DNA from 3 places in the Marinococcus sp. LNHM4E3-1 genome. Region 3 is predicted to be linked to each of the others. Evidence: riboswitches for the same ligand, from Rfam matches in the RefSeq annotation. Region 3 holds a riboswitch; each other region holds the start of a gene.
What was found. Region 3 has a riboswitch for thiamine pyrophosphate ahead of ACTRXI_RS05495 (thiamine phosphate synthase). Riboswitches for the same ligand answer to the same signal wherever they lie in the genome.
Positions count from the first base shown of each region.

Region 1: another riboswitch for thiamine pyrophosphate. It lies ahead of tenA (thiaminase II); the one in region 3 lies ahead of ACTRXI_RS05495 (thiamine phosphate synthase).
Region 2: another riboswitch for thiamine pyrophosphate. It lies ahead of ACTRXI_RS13290 (LuxE/PaaK family acyltransferase); the one in region 3 lies ahead of ACTRXI_RS05495 (thiamine phosphate synthase).

Region 1 is NZ_JBQLID010000010.1:106,684-110,860, forward strand. Features, by position in the region: gene ACTRXI_RS11930 (ABC transporter ATP-binding protein) at 1-1,296, opposite strand, end outside; gene ACTRXI_RS11935 (ECF transporter S component) at 1,293-1,886, opposite strand; gene tenA (thiaminase II) at 1,886-2,581, opposite strand; TPP riboswitch at 2,719-2,822, opposite strand; gene ACTRXI_RS11945 (NADPH-dependent FMN reductase) at 2,957-3,517, opposite strand; gene ACTRXI_RS11950 (DUF2254 domain-containing protein) at 3,582-4,177, opposite strand, start outside.
Region 2 is NZ_JBQLID010000013.1:56,401-60,577, forward strand. Features, by position in the region: gene ACTRXI_RS13275 (glycosyltransferase family 2 protein) at 1-56, shown strand, start outside; gene ACTRXI_RS13280 (LCP family glycopolymer transferase) at 79-1,008, shown strand; gene ACTRXI_RS13285 (hypothetical protein) at 1,115-1,393, shown strand; TPP riboswitch at 1,869-1,972, shown strand; gene ACTRXI_RS13290 (LuxE/PaaK family acyltransferase) at 2,074-3,183, shown strand; gene ACTRXI_RS13295 (acyl-CoA reductase) at 3,180-4,177, shown strand, end outside.
Region 3 is NZ_JBQLID010000004.1:66,497-70,673, reverse strand. Features, by position in the region: gene ACTRXI_RS05505 (potassium/proton antiporter) at 1-606, shown strand, start outside; gene ACTRXI_RS05500 (AEC family transporter) at 664-1,563, shown strand; TPP riboswitch at 1,616-1,715, shown strand; TPP riboswitch at 1,772-1,874, shown strand; gene ACTRXI_RS05495 (thiamine phosphate synthase) at 1,916-2,527, shown strand; gene thiO (glycine oxidase ThiO) at 2,517-3,638, shown strand; gene thiS (sulfur carrier protein ThiS) at 3,622-3,822, shown strand; gene ACTRXI_RS05480 (thiazole synthase) at 3,827-4,177, shown strand, end outside.

The DNA.
Region 1 (4,177 bases), on a different contig from region 3:
ATTCTTTCGAATATGTCCGAGCTGAAATTGAATCAGCAGTTCATTTGTCTGCTGATCAATATCTTTTTCGCACCACCCTTCCATTTCCATTCCGTAGCGTATTTCTTTTTCCACGGTCTGTGCTACAAACTGATGCTCGGGCTGCTGAAAAACAATTCCGAAGGTTTTAGCAATTTCGTACGGCTTCAGACTGGCAATATCTTCTCCGTTAACATATATAGAGCCGCTTTTAAGAGATTCCCATCCAGTGAGGACACGTGCGAGCGTGCTCTTTCCTGCTCCGTTTGCACCGACTAGAGCAGTCATTTCCCCTGGGTACAGGGAAAAAGATACGTTTTCGAAAACCGTTTGCTCGCCATAGGCAAAGGCCGCCTGCTTCACCTCCAGAACAGGTGGTTCAAGTGAAGGAGCACTTATCTTTTTCGGCTGCGGCAGAGATGCAAGAACTGCTGCAGCGGAATAATCCGCTGCAAACCTTTCCCATTCCCCTAAAGTAATGGGAAGAGCAGATTTGGGATTCTCTGACTTTTTCAGTAATTTCTTTCCGGCTTCTGCAGGAGCCGGCAGCCATACTCCTTCTGCTTCGAGTACGGCTGCATGAGAATTGAATATACGTGCCGGGCTTCCATCCGCAGACACCTGGCCATCGTGGTTCAATACGATCACCCGGTCTACCCACTCCATTACTTCATTTAATTGATGCTCAATCAAAACCAGTGTTTTATCACTATCTGCTGCAATGCGGCCAAGAAGCGAAGCCACTGCTTGCCGGCTTACCGGATCGAGCTGGGAGAGCGGTTCATCCAGAATCCATATCCGCGGATTCACAGCAGCTAAACAGGAAACAGCTATTTTTTGCTTCATCCCGCCGGACAGTGTGTCGATACGGGCATCAATGCAGTGAAGCATATCTGTAAATTGTAAGGCTTCGTGCACGCGGGCCTCGATATCACCTGCAGGCACCCGCAGATTCTCAAGCGTGAATACAAGCTCTTCCCGCACGGTCGGCATGCAGAACTGGGTATCCGGGTCCTGGAACAAAAGCGCCGCCTGCCTGGCGGCCTCCGTAATACTTTTCACCGCCGGATTTTCCCCAAACACGCTCAGACCGCCCGAAACCTCCGCCTCCACAGAACGCGGAAGAATTCCCTGGATAGCGAGAGCAAGCGTACTTTTGCCTGAACCACTCGGACCGAGCAGCAGCACGTTTTCCCCAGTACATATTTCTGCTGAAAAACCTTCTATCGAAGGCTTAGCAAAAGGGTACGCAATGGTCAATTTGTCTGCGTAAATCATACAGCATCCTTCTGCTGGCCGAGACGGTATTGACGGCCAAGGGCGAAGCGGTCAAGCACTCCAGTCTTTACCAGCGCATCCGCAAAGCTTTTCCCTGCCCATCCGGCTAAAAGAGCGCCGCTTATAAGCATGGTTACCAGCATAAATACAACAACAGAACCTGCGTACTGGCTGAATCCATAAAGGACATACTGGGTTAAAAATGCAGCAAACGTTCCGGCCGACCCGGCAAGCATTAATACTGGCAGACGGAACACCCGGTAGAAAAACAGAGCGAAAATCAATTCTGCAGCGAGCCCCTGGGTGAAGCCGAGCACGAGCACTGCTCCTGCACTGACAGACCCCGCCATAACTTCAGTGCCGGCCGCAATAAGCTCTGAAAGCAGCGCCGCTCCCGGTTTTTGAACGATATAGGCACAAATCACAGGCGCAAGGATCCAGAAGCCCGCCATCAGGCCTCCTCCAACTGGACCGAAGATGCCGGTAACCATTTGTCCCAGCAGCACCCAAAGAAGATAAAGGACGCCGAGAACTGCTGAAATAAACGAGATGACGACAATATCCCGGAGGTTTAAGCGTTTGTTTATCATTAGACTTTTTCCCCGTCTGTTAACGTTCTGGCAAAGGGCCAGTCTTTTGCATAATAAGCGTCCTCAAAAAACATATACTCAAGCTGGCATCCTTCCATAAACAACGTCCGCCAGCGCTGTTTTTCTTCTTCTGTGACTGTTTCTGCCAGTTCATCGAGGCGGTCAATATATTTGTACATTTCCCGTTCCTCACGGTCCCCGTAAAAACGAATCCAGTCATTGAACGGATGGGTTTCGTCCGGCTGCACTTCCTCCATCAGCCTTTCACCCACATACAAATACACCCACGGGCAGGCAAGCGTTACCGCAATTACATCACCAAGTGTTCCTTTTTCGGCATGGTGCAGCATGTGAAGCACGTAATGCTGAGATACCGGAGCAAGCGCATAGCCCTGCAATTCCTCATAGCCCACGCCCGCCTGCTCACACAAATTATGATGCGGGTGCGTTTCGCTGTTTAAAACAAAATCAATGGTATCTTTAAACATAACCATGTCTTCTCTTGACGTACACTTTGTTACCCCAATTGCTTTTGCCTTGATCATGGCGTTTAAGTATTCAAAATCCTGCTTCACGTAATGGATAAGAGATGCTTTTGGGAGCTCCCCTTTCCCGATACCCTGTACAAACGGATTTCTCCAGCAGGCTTCAAAAATGTGCTCTGTGTCCTGCCATAAAAGCTCTGAAAATTTCATTGTAACTTCCTCCTTTAAATTAGGAGGGAACCACTACGGGCAGTCAGGACCAATGGGGTAAAAAAAGCCACTCCATTGGTGGAGTGGCTTAGAATAAACGTCCTCTATGGTAAAGCTTGTGCTTTTGAAATAGACGTATTCTGCCGTCTCCACTTTCCTACGCTGGCCTTAACCAGATCAGGTTCAAAGGGATTAAGGTTAGTCCTTATCTCAGCCGCTTTCGGCACCCCTAGTGGATTCCCTATTAAGTTGTCTACACTTTATCATATTATGTCAGGAAGTCAAAGGTGATTTTTATAATCCGCCTTCTCCCTCTGAGCAAAAATCTGCATTCAAAAACCCTGCAGGCCTATGCCAGCAGGGTTTTTCTGCATATTACGCGCGGTTCGCCACAGCCCGCGTTTCCTGATAAAAACGTTCGAATTCGGCTACGACATTATCAAGAAAATCAATCGTGCCCTGATCTGTTAAATCTCCGTTTTCATTCATTTTTTCATGGACGGCTCCGATCAGTACTTCATTTCCAGGCAGTACTTTTGCACTCATACCGGGAGCGCTCAGAATCTGTCGAAGATGCATCTGCGCTTTCACTGTGCCCAGGCCTCCAAGAGAAGCTCCTACAAGCATGGTTGGTTTGCCGGCAAAGTCGTAATCGACCCGGGAGTTCCAGTCAAGAGCATTTTTAAGCACGCCGGAAATCGAACCGTTATATTCCGGAGTGGCGATAAGCACGGCGTCCGCTTCACGTACAGAACGCTTGTATTCCTGCACATAGTCCGGAGCGTTGCTTTCCTCATCCTGATCATAGTGCGGAAGATCGCGGATATCTAAAATATCAATATCCATGATGTCACTGTAACGATCCTGCATGTACTCCACTAACTTTCCGTTAAATGATTCCTGGCGAATACTTCCTACGATAGCTGCTACTTTCATTTGAACTTTCATCCTTTCGTGTTGAACTTCATTTACATATCATACACGCACGTTACTGGCTGTTTCAAGTTATCTGCTTACTTTTTGTAAGTGCCTGATGCAGAGCTGTGTTCTTTTTCTGCACACGCTCCTCCCAGTATTCCCTGTCCCAGTCCGCAAGCTGTTCCGGAGCGACCGCCTGCTCCATGTAACGGGAAAATGAATCCACTTCCTTTAACACAGACGGATCTCCTGTTTTCACGAGCATCGTCAGTGCTTCCATGCAGGCTCCCATTACCGAAATATCTTCGTAACCGTACAATCTCACCTGATAAAAGCTTTTATATAAATACTCCCTAAAGGGTTTTACAGGCATGAATAACCGCAGCTCATTCTGATTGTCAGCGAAGTATTGGTCATTTTTGTGTTCATGGCTGAGTTCGGAAAGCAGTGCCCCAATACGGTTGATGCAGTTCGCTGCTGTGTGTGGATCATTGATTGCAGGCGAAATGGCCCGCAGCGCTATTTCTACAATTTTCTGCATGGAGAATTCAATGTCCTGAACATTGCTTCTCTCTTCTCCTACTAATAAAAAACTTCTCAATATTTTCGAGGATAAACTATGCTTTGACCAATAGCGAAATAAAGGCTCTCCCTGATGAACGTAGTCTCCTACCTGGA
Region 2 (4,177 bases), on a different contig from region 3:
CGGGAAACCATTACGACCTGCAGGCGGCACCGTCGGAATCCAGAAAGAAATCTTAAATGCAAGGGGGCGGCTCGAGACATGAAATGGAAAAAAATCGTATTAATCATCGGTACCAGCCTTGGTGTCATGCTGGTTGTCGCCGGCAGCTACGGGTGGAACCTGGTTGCCACCACTTTTACGGCCATCCAGGAAGACGTCGACCGGGCGGAATCTGACAACCGGCTCGACACGATTCATTTGGACGAGGGAGATCCGTTTTCCGTCTTATTGATGGGCGTGGACGAATCCGGGGGTCCGGATGACCCTAACCAACGCACAGACGCGCTCGTGCTGTTAACGGTCAATCCGGATACGGAATCCACCCAGATGGTAAGCATCCCCCGGGACACCTACACGACCATTGCCGGAGAGGGGGAAAAGGATAAAATTAACCACGCCTATGCATTTGGCGGGAAGGATGAAACGATCCGCACCGTCGAGCAGTTATTGGACGTGCCTGTCGACTACTTTTTCCAGGCGGACATGGCCGGTTTTGAAGACATGGTGAACACCATGGATGGTGTCCGGGTCGATAACTCGTTCGCCTTCACGTATAAAGGCACCCATTTCGCCGAAGGCTCCCAGGAATTAAACGGCGACGAAGCCCTGAAGTATGCGCGCATGCGCAACGACGATCCCCGCGGAGATCTGGGGCGCCAGGAACGGCAGCGCAACCTTCTTCTTGGAATGATGGAGAAAGGCACCGACATCTCTTCGGTACCGAAAATAAAAAGCATTCTCACCGTTGTGGAAGACCATGTGCGCACCAATTTCCAACTGAAGGACGTCTGGACGGTCCAATCGAACTACCAGCCCGCCTTCGACGAGGTGAAGCAGCATGAAATCGAGGGGGAAGACGGCGAAAAGGACGACACGTATTACTACATGCCGGACCATGAACAGGTTGAGGAGCTGTCGGACCGGTTAAACCGTCACCTGGAAATTGAACATACAAATGATGAGGCATAAAGTTTTGTCAGCCGCATGGGGAGGTTACCTCCGATCCCTTTCCCATGCGATTGTTTCAGTTCAGCTTAATTTGGCTTCCACAGAGCCAACAGTTAGGGAGGAAACAATGAAGCTAAAAATTCAAAAAGCATTAAACAAACTAGATAAACATGCGAACGACAACATTTCTTTATCATTGGTCCAAGGCCAGGAAGCCTTGATATATCTAAGCGCTAAGGAAGAGCAAAAATTAAACGATATTTTCTACTTTCTTCGCGCAGAAAATCTTGTTTATATCGAAGTCGTTGAAAGCGATGCCCCGACTAATAGCCAAGGGTATCATTTGATGAGGGCCATCCCTCTGCCAAGTCTAGTGCAAATACTGAATGAAACGGAAGCTAAATAATGGGTTATCCACTGAACTGCAATTGGTTTTCTAGATCAATGAACGTATTTCTTCTTTCATCGCCCCGAAGTGCTAATTCTTAGAGGTGTATCTACATATTTTTTTGCAGCCAAGGTTTCTTGTTGATCCGTATACTTCCTCCATTAGGACCCGTCACAGCTAGTATCATCAAGCTAATATTCATTTGCTGCCTCGCTAGTATACCGACAGCTTTTCTATCATGACCTTATGACATTGGTAGACCTTCACTTACATTTGATCATTGGGCAATCATAGAAAACAATTCTTTAATGTTTTGGTTGCAAGGCTTGTCACATAATTTTAAGATCCCCTTGGGGTTCTTTGCCTTCATAAGGGGGTATTGTGATGGAAACTATCGGTGGAGCACCGGCATTTCGGAGTAACCCTATAATGGCTACAGGAAAATTGACAAAGTTTGTTCGCGTGTTAAGATAAATGAAAGTTTAATAACATATTGTTCCACTAGGGGAGCCGCTAGACGGCTGAGAAAAATGAATGTTTAAACCCTTGGAACCTGATCTGCGTACAAGCAGCGGAGGGAAGTGGAGTTGTTCAAAGGCATACGTGTATGCTTTTCGACGACCACTCTCATGGATTCGAGAGTGGTTTTTTTTATGGTTTCAAGCATTAGGGGTGTGCAACAAAAGGAGGTATTTATCGTGGCTTTAACCTATATCGAGGTCAAACAGAACATAGAACACTTTATCAGCCAAGAAAGCTTTTCTAGTGAAGCATTCACTATGGCTGCAAAAGAACTGTTTTCGTTTCAATATCAAAATAATCAAGCCTATCGAACATTTTGCCGCAAACGCCGGTTTCATCCCAAAGCTGTCGAATATTTTAAAGATATTCCCCCTGTACCGATCCAGGCGTTTAAGGAAGCAATGTTAACATGTTCCACCGAAAGGGAAATAGAAAGAATTTTTATGACGAGTGGAACCACAAACCCTCATAAGCGTGGGAAAAACGCGCACAAAGATCTCGATATTTATGATTTATCTTCGAAGAGATACTTTAAAAAAACCATGATGCCGGATAAGCCTCAAATGAAAATGGTGGTATTGTTTCCTCCAGAAGAAGAGTTGCCGAACTCCTCACTTGCCCATTATCTTCAAATTATTAAAGATGCTTTTGGAAGTCCACACAGTGAGCATGTGGTATATAAGGGACAATTCAATCACGAAAGACTCATTTGCTTGCTTCAAGAAGCAGAAACAAAAAAAGAACCCATTTTTGTTCTCGGGGCTACCACTTCCTTTCTTTCCTTTTTAAAGCATTGTATAGCAAGCAATCTTTCTTTTCATCTTCCAACGGGCAGTCGAATCATGGACACAGGAGGAGCGAAAAACTTGTCGAACGTCATGGAGGCGTCCGATATTAAACAGAAGCTCAGCCACCTGTTTGCCCTTCCTCAAGACGTTTGCGGGAACATGTACGGAATGACCGAGTTGAGTTCACAGATCTACGACCCATTGTTCGATGCCGAAGGTGAAAAAGGATGGAAAAAGACCCCGCCTTGGCTTAAAACCATTATTGTGGATCCAGAAACGAGGATGGAGAAACAGGAAGGGGAGCAAGGCATCATTGTTCATTATGACCTTGCCAACATTAACTCTGTCATGCCCATCATGACAGAAGATAAAGGGATAAAAGGCGAAAATGATCATAGCTTTTATTTTTTGGGAAGAGTCGAAGGAGCAGAAGCTAAAGGCTGTTCCTTAGCTATCGAAGAATTCTTAACAGCTTATCAAGGAGATTTTTACTCATGAAAGTACTATACAAGGCCGGCTTCTTACCCGCCCATATAAATGATAAGCTGGCTCATACCCGATGGACGTTCGAAAATCACGGCAAAACCATTCACGTTGACGTTCCTGTGCTCCAAGCATCTCAAATTAACGATCTTGGTTCCTCCCTTAAAAAGCAACAGCAAGCATTTAGTAGTCACCATCGAGTGGATGAAATCGTTAATATTCTTGATCAAGTAGTACAGAATTGGCTAGATCCAGCGTACAAGTTTCGTCAAATGGCCGAGGAGGCGCTTCCGGTCATCACCGGATACGATCAGGACATGATTCGTTTATTCTTGTCTGGATATTTACGTCGGTTTCGAAAAGAAAATCTTCAACGATTTCTAGAAGAAGATTTTTCGAATCCTTTAGTGCTAGATGAATTCCGTCCACGAAAAAGCGGAGGCTTGACTCGAGCTTACGGCGCAGACCTATTGACTTATATTTTTTCCGGCAATGTTCCCGGTGTGCCTGTATGGAGCCTGATTGCTGGAATGTTAGTGAAGTCAGCAGCGATTGGAAAAGTCTCTTCCGCAGAACCCCTTTTTCCCAGTTTATTTGCTCAGTCTATCCAAGAAGTTTCCCCCGAATTAGCAGAAACCTTAGCTATCGTTTGGTGGAAAGGAGGAGATACTACTGTAGAAGATAGCCTTTTTCATCAATCTCAAATAGTTGTTGCCTACGGCAATGAACATACCATGAATAATATTTCAAGCAGAGTTCCTGCTCACACTTCTTTTCTGCCCCACGGCCCTAAGATAAGTTTAGGCGTGGTAACCAAAGAAGGTGTAAGCAATTCGTTGGCCTTGGTAAGCGCTAAGCGAGCGGCCACTGATGCCTCTTGGTTTGATCAGCAAGGATGTTTGTCCCCGCACGTGCTGTATGTAGAACATGGAGGTGATTATTCGCCAAAGGACTTTACGTCCCTACTTGCGCAAGAGATGAAAAATTTCCAAAGCAAAATGCCACGAGC
Region 3 (4,177 bases):
TTGCTTGCTTTCCCGAGAGACATTTTGACCTGGTCAAACATCACCATGGGACTCATATTATCAGCGGTTTTAATGTTTTTGGCCCGTCCGCTGGCTACGTTTTTGTCGACTTCCTTTTTCGGCTATAAACCAAAGCAGAATATATTTTTATCCTGGGCAGGTCTGCGCGGGGCGGTGCCGATTATTTTGGCTACATACCCGATTGTTGCTGGTGTGGAGTCGGGCAGCCAGATTTTTAATGTCGTCTTCTTTATTGTGCTGACGTCTGCACTGATCCAGGGGGCGACCATCGCTCCATTAGCGAAATGGCTTCACCTATCCGGTCCGCTCCGCGAAGCGCCAACTCATTCCCTGGAGCTCGTATCACTCGGAAAAGCGAACGCAGAAATTATGGAATTTCAAACGAATGAAGCGACGCCGATTGTCGGGCAGACGCTCCAAAGCATTGAATTTCCCGCATCTGCGCTGATCAGCGCGATTGTCCGGGACGATGAACTGGTCACTCCGGTTGGTGAGACAATAATCCAGGCCGGTGATTATTTGTATATTCTTGTATCACGTAAAGAAAAACGTATTTTAAAGCAGATGCTGCGGCACGATTACTGAGAAAAAGCGGCCAGCGTTAAGAGGCATTAAATTTGAGGAAAGAAGGAAGGGCTCCGCATGGGTGTGCTGATCAATGTATTGATCCCAATCATTTTAATATTTACGATTGGCTATTTGCTGCAGAAAAGACAGGCAGTGGATATTCGGCCGGTGTCGGCTGTCGCTCTTTATGTATTGACGCCTGCGCTTGTTTTCCGGACATTCTATGAAAGAGAGCTGAACAGCGATATGCTGTCGATGGCTCTGTTTTCCCTGGTATTTTTAGCGGTTATGACCGGGCTGATCAAATTAGTGTCCTACGTGCGTAAATGGCCGAAAGCTAACGAAACCGGCATGATGCTCTCTACCGTGTTTATGAATGCGGGCAATTACGGTGCTCCGTTAATTGCTTTTGCGTTTGGTGATACAGCCTTTGCCTACTCTATCGTTTTTATGGTCATTCAGACGATGCTGATGAATACTGTAGGCGTCTATATCGCAAACAGTGCCAATATGGATGCGGCTGACGCGTTCCGGACGGTACTGCGGATGCCGGTATTTTATGCACTGCTCGCCGGTATTGTCTTCCAGCTGACCGGGATACCGGTCGGAGCGACCTATTATGAAGCCCTCGATATGCTCGCGAGCGCTGCAATACCGGTGGTTATGATTATCCTGGGGATGCAGCTTGCACGCATATCCGTCAAAAGCATGGATTGGAAGCTTGTTAGTGCAGGTACGTTTTTACGGCTTGTATTCGCGCCGGCTCTCGCTTACGTAATTGCCCTGCTGCTGCAGACCAGCGACACGTTAACGACCGTGCTGGTTGTTTCAACAGCGATGCCGAGTGCAGCAACCATGGCAATGATTTCTGTACAATTTGATTCCAACCCCCAGCTTGTTTCGAGTATTACACTGGTGACGACTATTTTAAGCGTTCCTTCCCTGTGGGTGGTGCTGTCGATTTTCCAGGCATAAAATTCCGCATCGAATTGACGGAAGAAGAGTACCGCGTTATGATATAAATAATACCAACCACTAGGGGTGCCTGTTGGCTGAGACAGCGTAAAGCTGATCCCTTTGAACCTGATCTGGATTATACCAGCGGAGGGAAGTGGGGAAGAGATGCCAATACGACTATCTCCCCCGCTTTCTAAATGAAAGCGGGGTTTTTTGTGGAAAATATTATATTTGCTGGGGGTGCCTGCTGAGGCTGAGACCGGAGAAACATCCGGAACCCTTTGAACCTGATCTGGAGAGCCAGCGGAGGGAAGCAGCCATGTTGAACCTTTTAACGGGCAGCCTCCTTCCTTCTGGAAGGAGGTTTTTTATGAATGACAAACCGAAGCCGAGCATACACGCGGTATCGCCGCCGGATATAACGGTGGCAGCGTGGTGGGGGAAAACGAGGGAGCTCACAGGAATCGTCGATTATGTGCATATACGGGCACCTGAATGGACAAAGCGTGAAAAGGAAAGGGCCGTCGAGCTGGCATTAAAAGAAGGAACTGCCCCCGCGCAGCTGATCATAAATGATGAACCGGAGCTTGCTGCTGCATACGGGCTGGCCGGTACCCACCTGCCGGAGCGTCGTACAATCTATCCGGCATCTGTAAGCTGGGGGCAGTCGATACACTCTGTAGAGGCAGCGAAAAGAAGTGAACAGGAGGGAGCATCATGGCTGTATTTTGGTCATGTATTTGCCTCAGGCAGTAAACCTGGGAGCCCCCCGCGCGGAGTTCGGGCGTTGAAAGCTGTGGCGGAAAGCGTCCGCCTCCCCGTGATTGCCATCGGAGGAATTGATGCTGACAAGGCAGTAGAAGGTATAAACTGCGGAGCGTCCGGGGTGGCAGCCATTGCATATTTTTATGATGCGGCAGAACCCGGAAAAGCAGCCGAAGAGCTCAGAATCCGGTTAAGGAGTGATGACAATGAAGGCTGATACAGAAGTTCTTATTGTGGGCGCAGGGGTACAGGGATGCTCGCTTGCATATCAGTTAAGCAAACGGGGGCGTCGTGTGATGGTCATCGAAAAAGAAACCATCGCTTCCGGAGCATCAAAAGCGGCTGCCGGTATGCTCGGAGCCCAGTCCGAATGGGAAGGGTCTGGCCTTTTTCAGGAATTCGCCCTGGAAAGCCGGGAGCTGTTTAAAGAACTGGTCCCTGAAGTGGAAGCGCTTAGCGGAATGGACGTTTCCTACGTGAACAACGGAATGCTGAAGCCTGTATGGGAGACAGCGGAAGAAGAAAGTTATCAACGCACCACGCGCGACTACGGCGCGGAGTGGCTTTCGCCATATGAAGCACTGCGCAGGGAACCGGCGCTTTCCGAAAATATCCGGGGCGCCTGGTCCATTCCAAAAGACGGCCAGCTTCGTGCCTATGAATGGACAATGGCTCTTGCCAAAGCAGCAAAGGCCTGCGGGACAATTGTACGGGAAAATACTTCAGTTGATCGTCTTTTGGAAGCTGATGGCCGCGTTTACGGTGCGAAAACAAGTGAAGGAGTTGTTGAAGCGGAAGAAGTTGTTTTTACCGGGGGAAGCGCCGGGGCGGAGCTGTTGGATGAGAAGGAGTTTACCCTCTATCCGGTGAAAGGGGAGTGTTTGTCCGTACGCATGCCCCGGGAGAATTTGAGACACACCCTCCACACTCCGCAGGTGTATATTGTTCCGAAAAAGGACGGGGAAATCTTTATAGGCGCTTCAGAAAAACCCGGCGACTCGAGTACAGGGGTCACTGTAGCTTCGATACAGGAGCTGATGAAAGCAGCTGTGCATTTAGTGCCGGGGCTGAAGCATGCGAATATTGACAGGCTTTGGAGCGGTGTCCGGCCGCAGACAGGGGACGGGCTGCCATATATGGGACAGACCGAACGGGGTTTGTGGGTAATGACCGGCCATTACAGAAACGGTATTTTGCTTTCAGCACTGAGCGGAAGCTGGATGGCTGACCGGATCGAGGGGGAAAGCGTTCGCGAGGACTGGAAGCACCTGTTTGCCGTAGACCCTCAAATACGAAAGGGAGGAATTATTCATGCAGATCACGCTTAATGGTCAATTACAGAATATTGAGAACAGCACCACGGTAGCCGATTTACTTGAAGAGCTTCAGATCGCCCACAAAAAAACAGTGGTGGAGCGCAACGGCACTATTGTAATTGAAGAATTTCACCAGCAGGAAGGTTTAATGGACGGGGATAGAATCGAAATTATTCATTTTGTAGGAGGCGGATGAACAAATGCTTAGTATCGGCAATATGATGTTTGAATCGAATTTATTTCTCGGCACCGGGAAATATAAAGACGCCCGGACCCAGCTGCAGGCTGTAGAAGCATCGGAAACAGAGGTACTGACCTTCGCCGTTCGCAGAATGAACCTGTTTGACAGCAGCCAGCCTGATCCATTTGAACAGATGGATGTCTCAAAGTACCGGCTGCTGCCAAATACAGCCGGGGCCAAAACAGCTGAAGAAGCTGTACGCACCGCGAAGCTGGCAGAGGCGGCCAATATGTGTGACATGATTAAAGTAGAAGTGATCGGCTGCGATAAAACGCTTCTGCCGGATCCGGTGGAAACGCTCCGGGCCTCA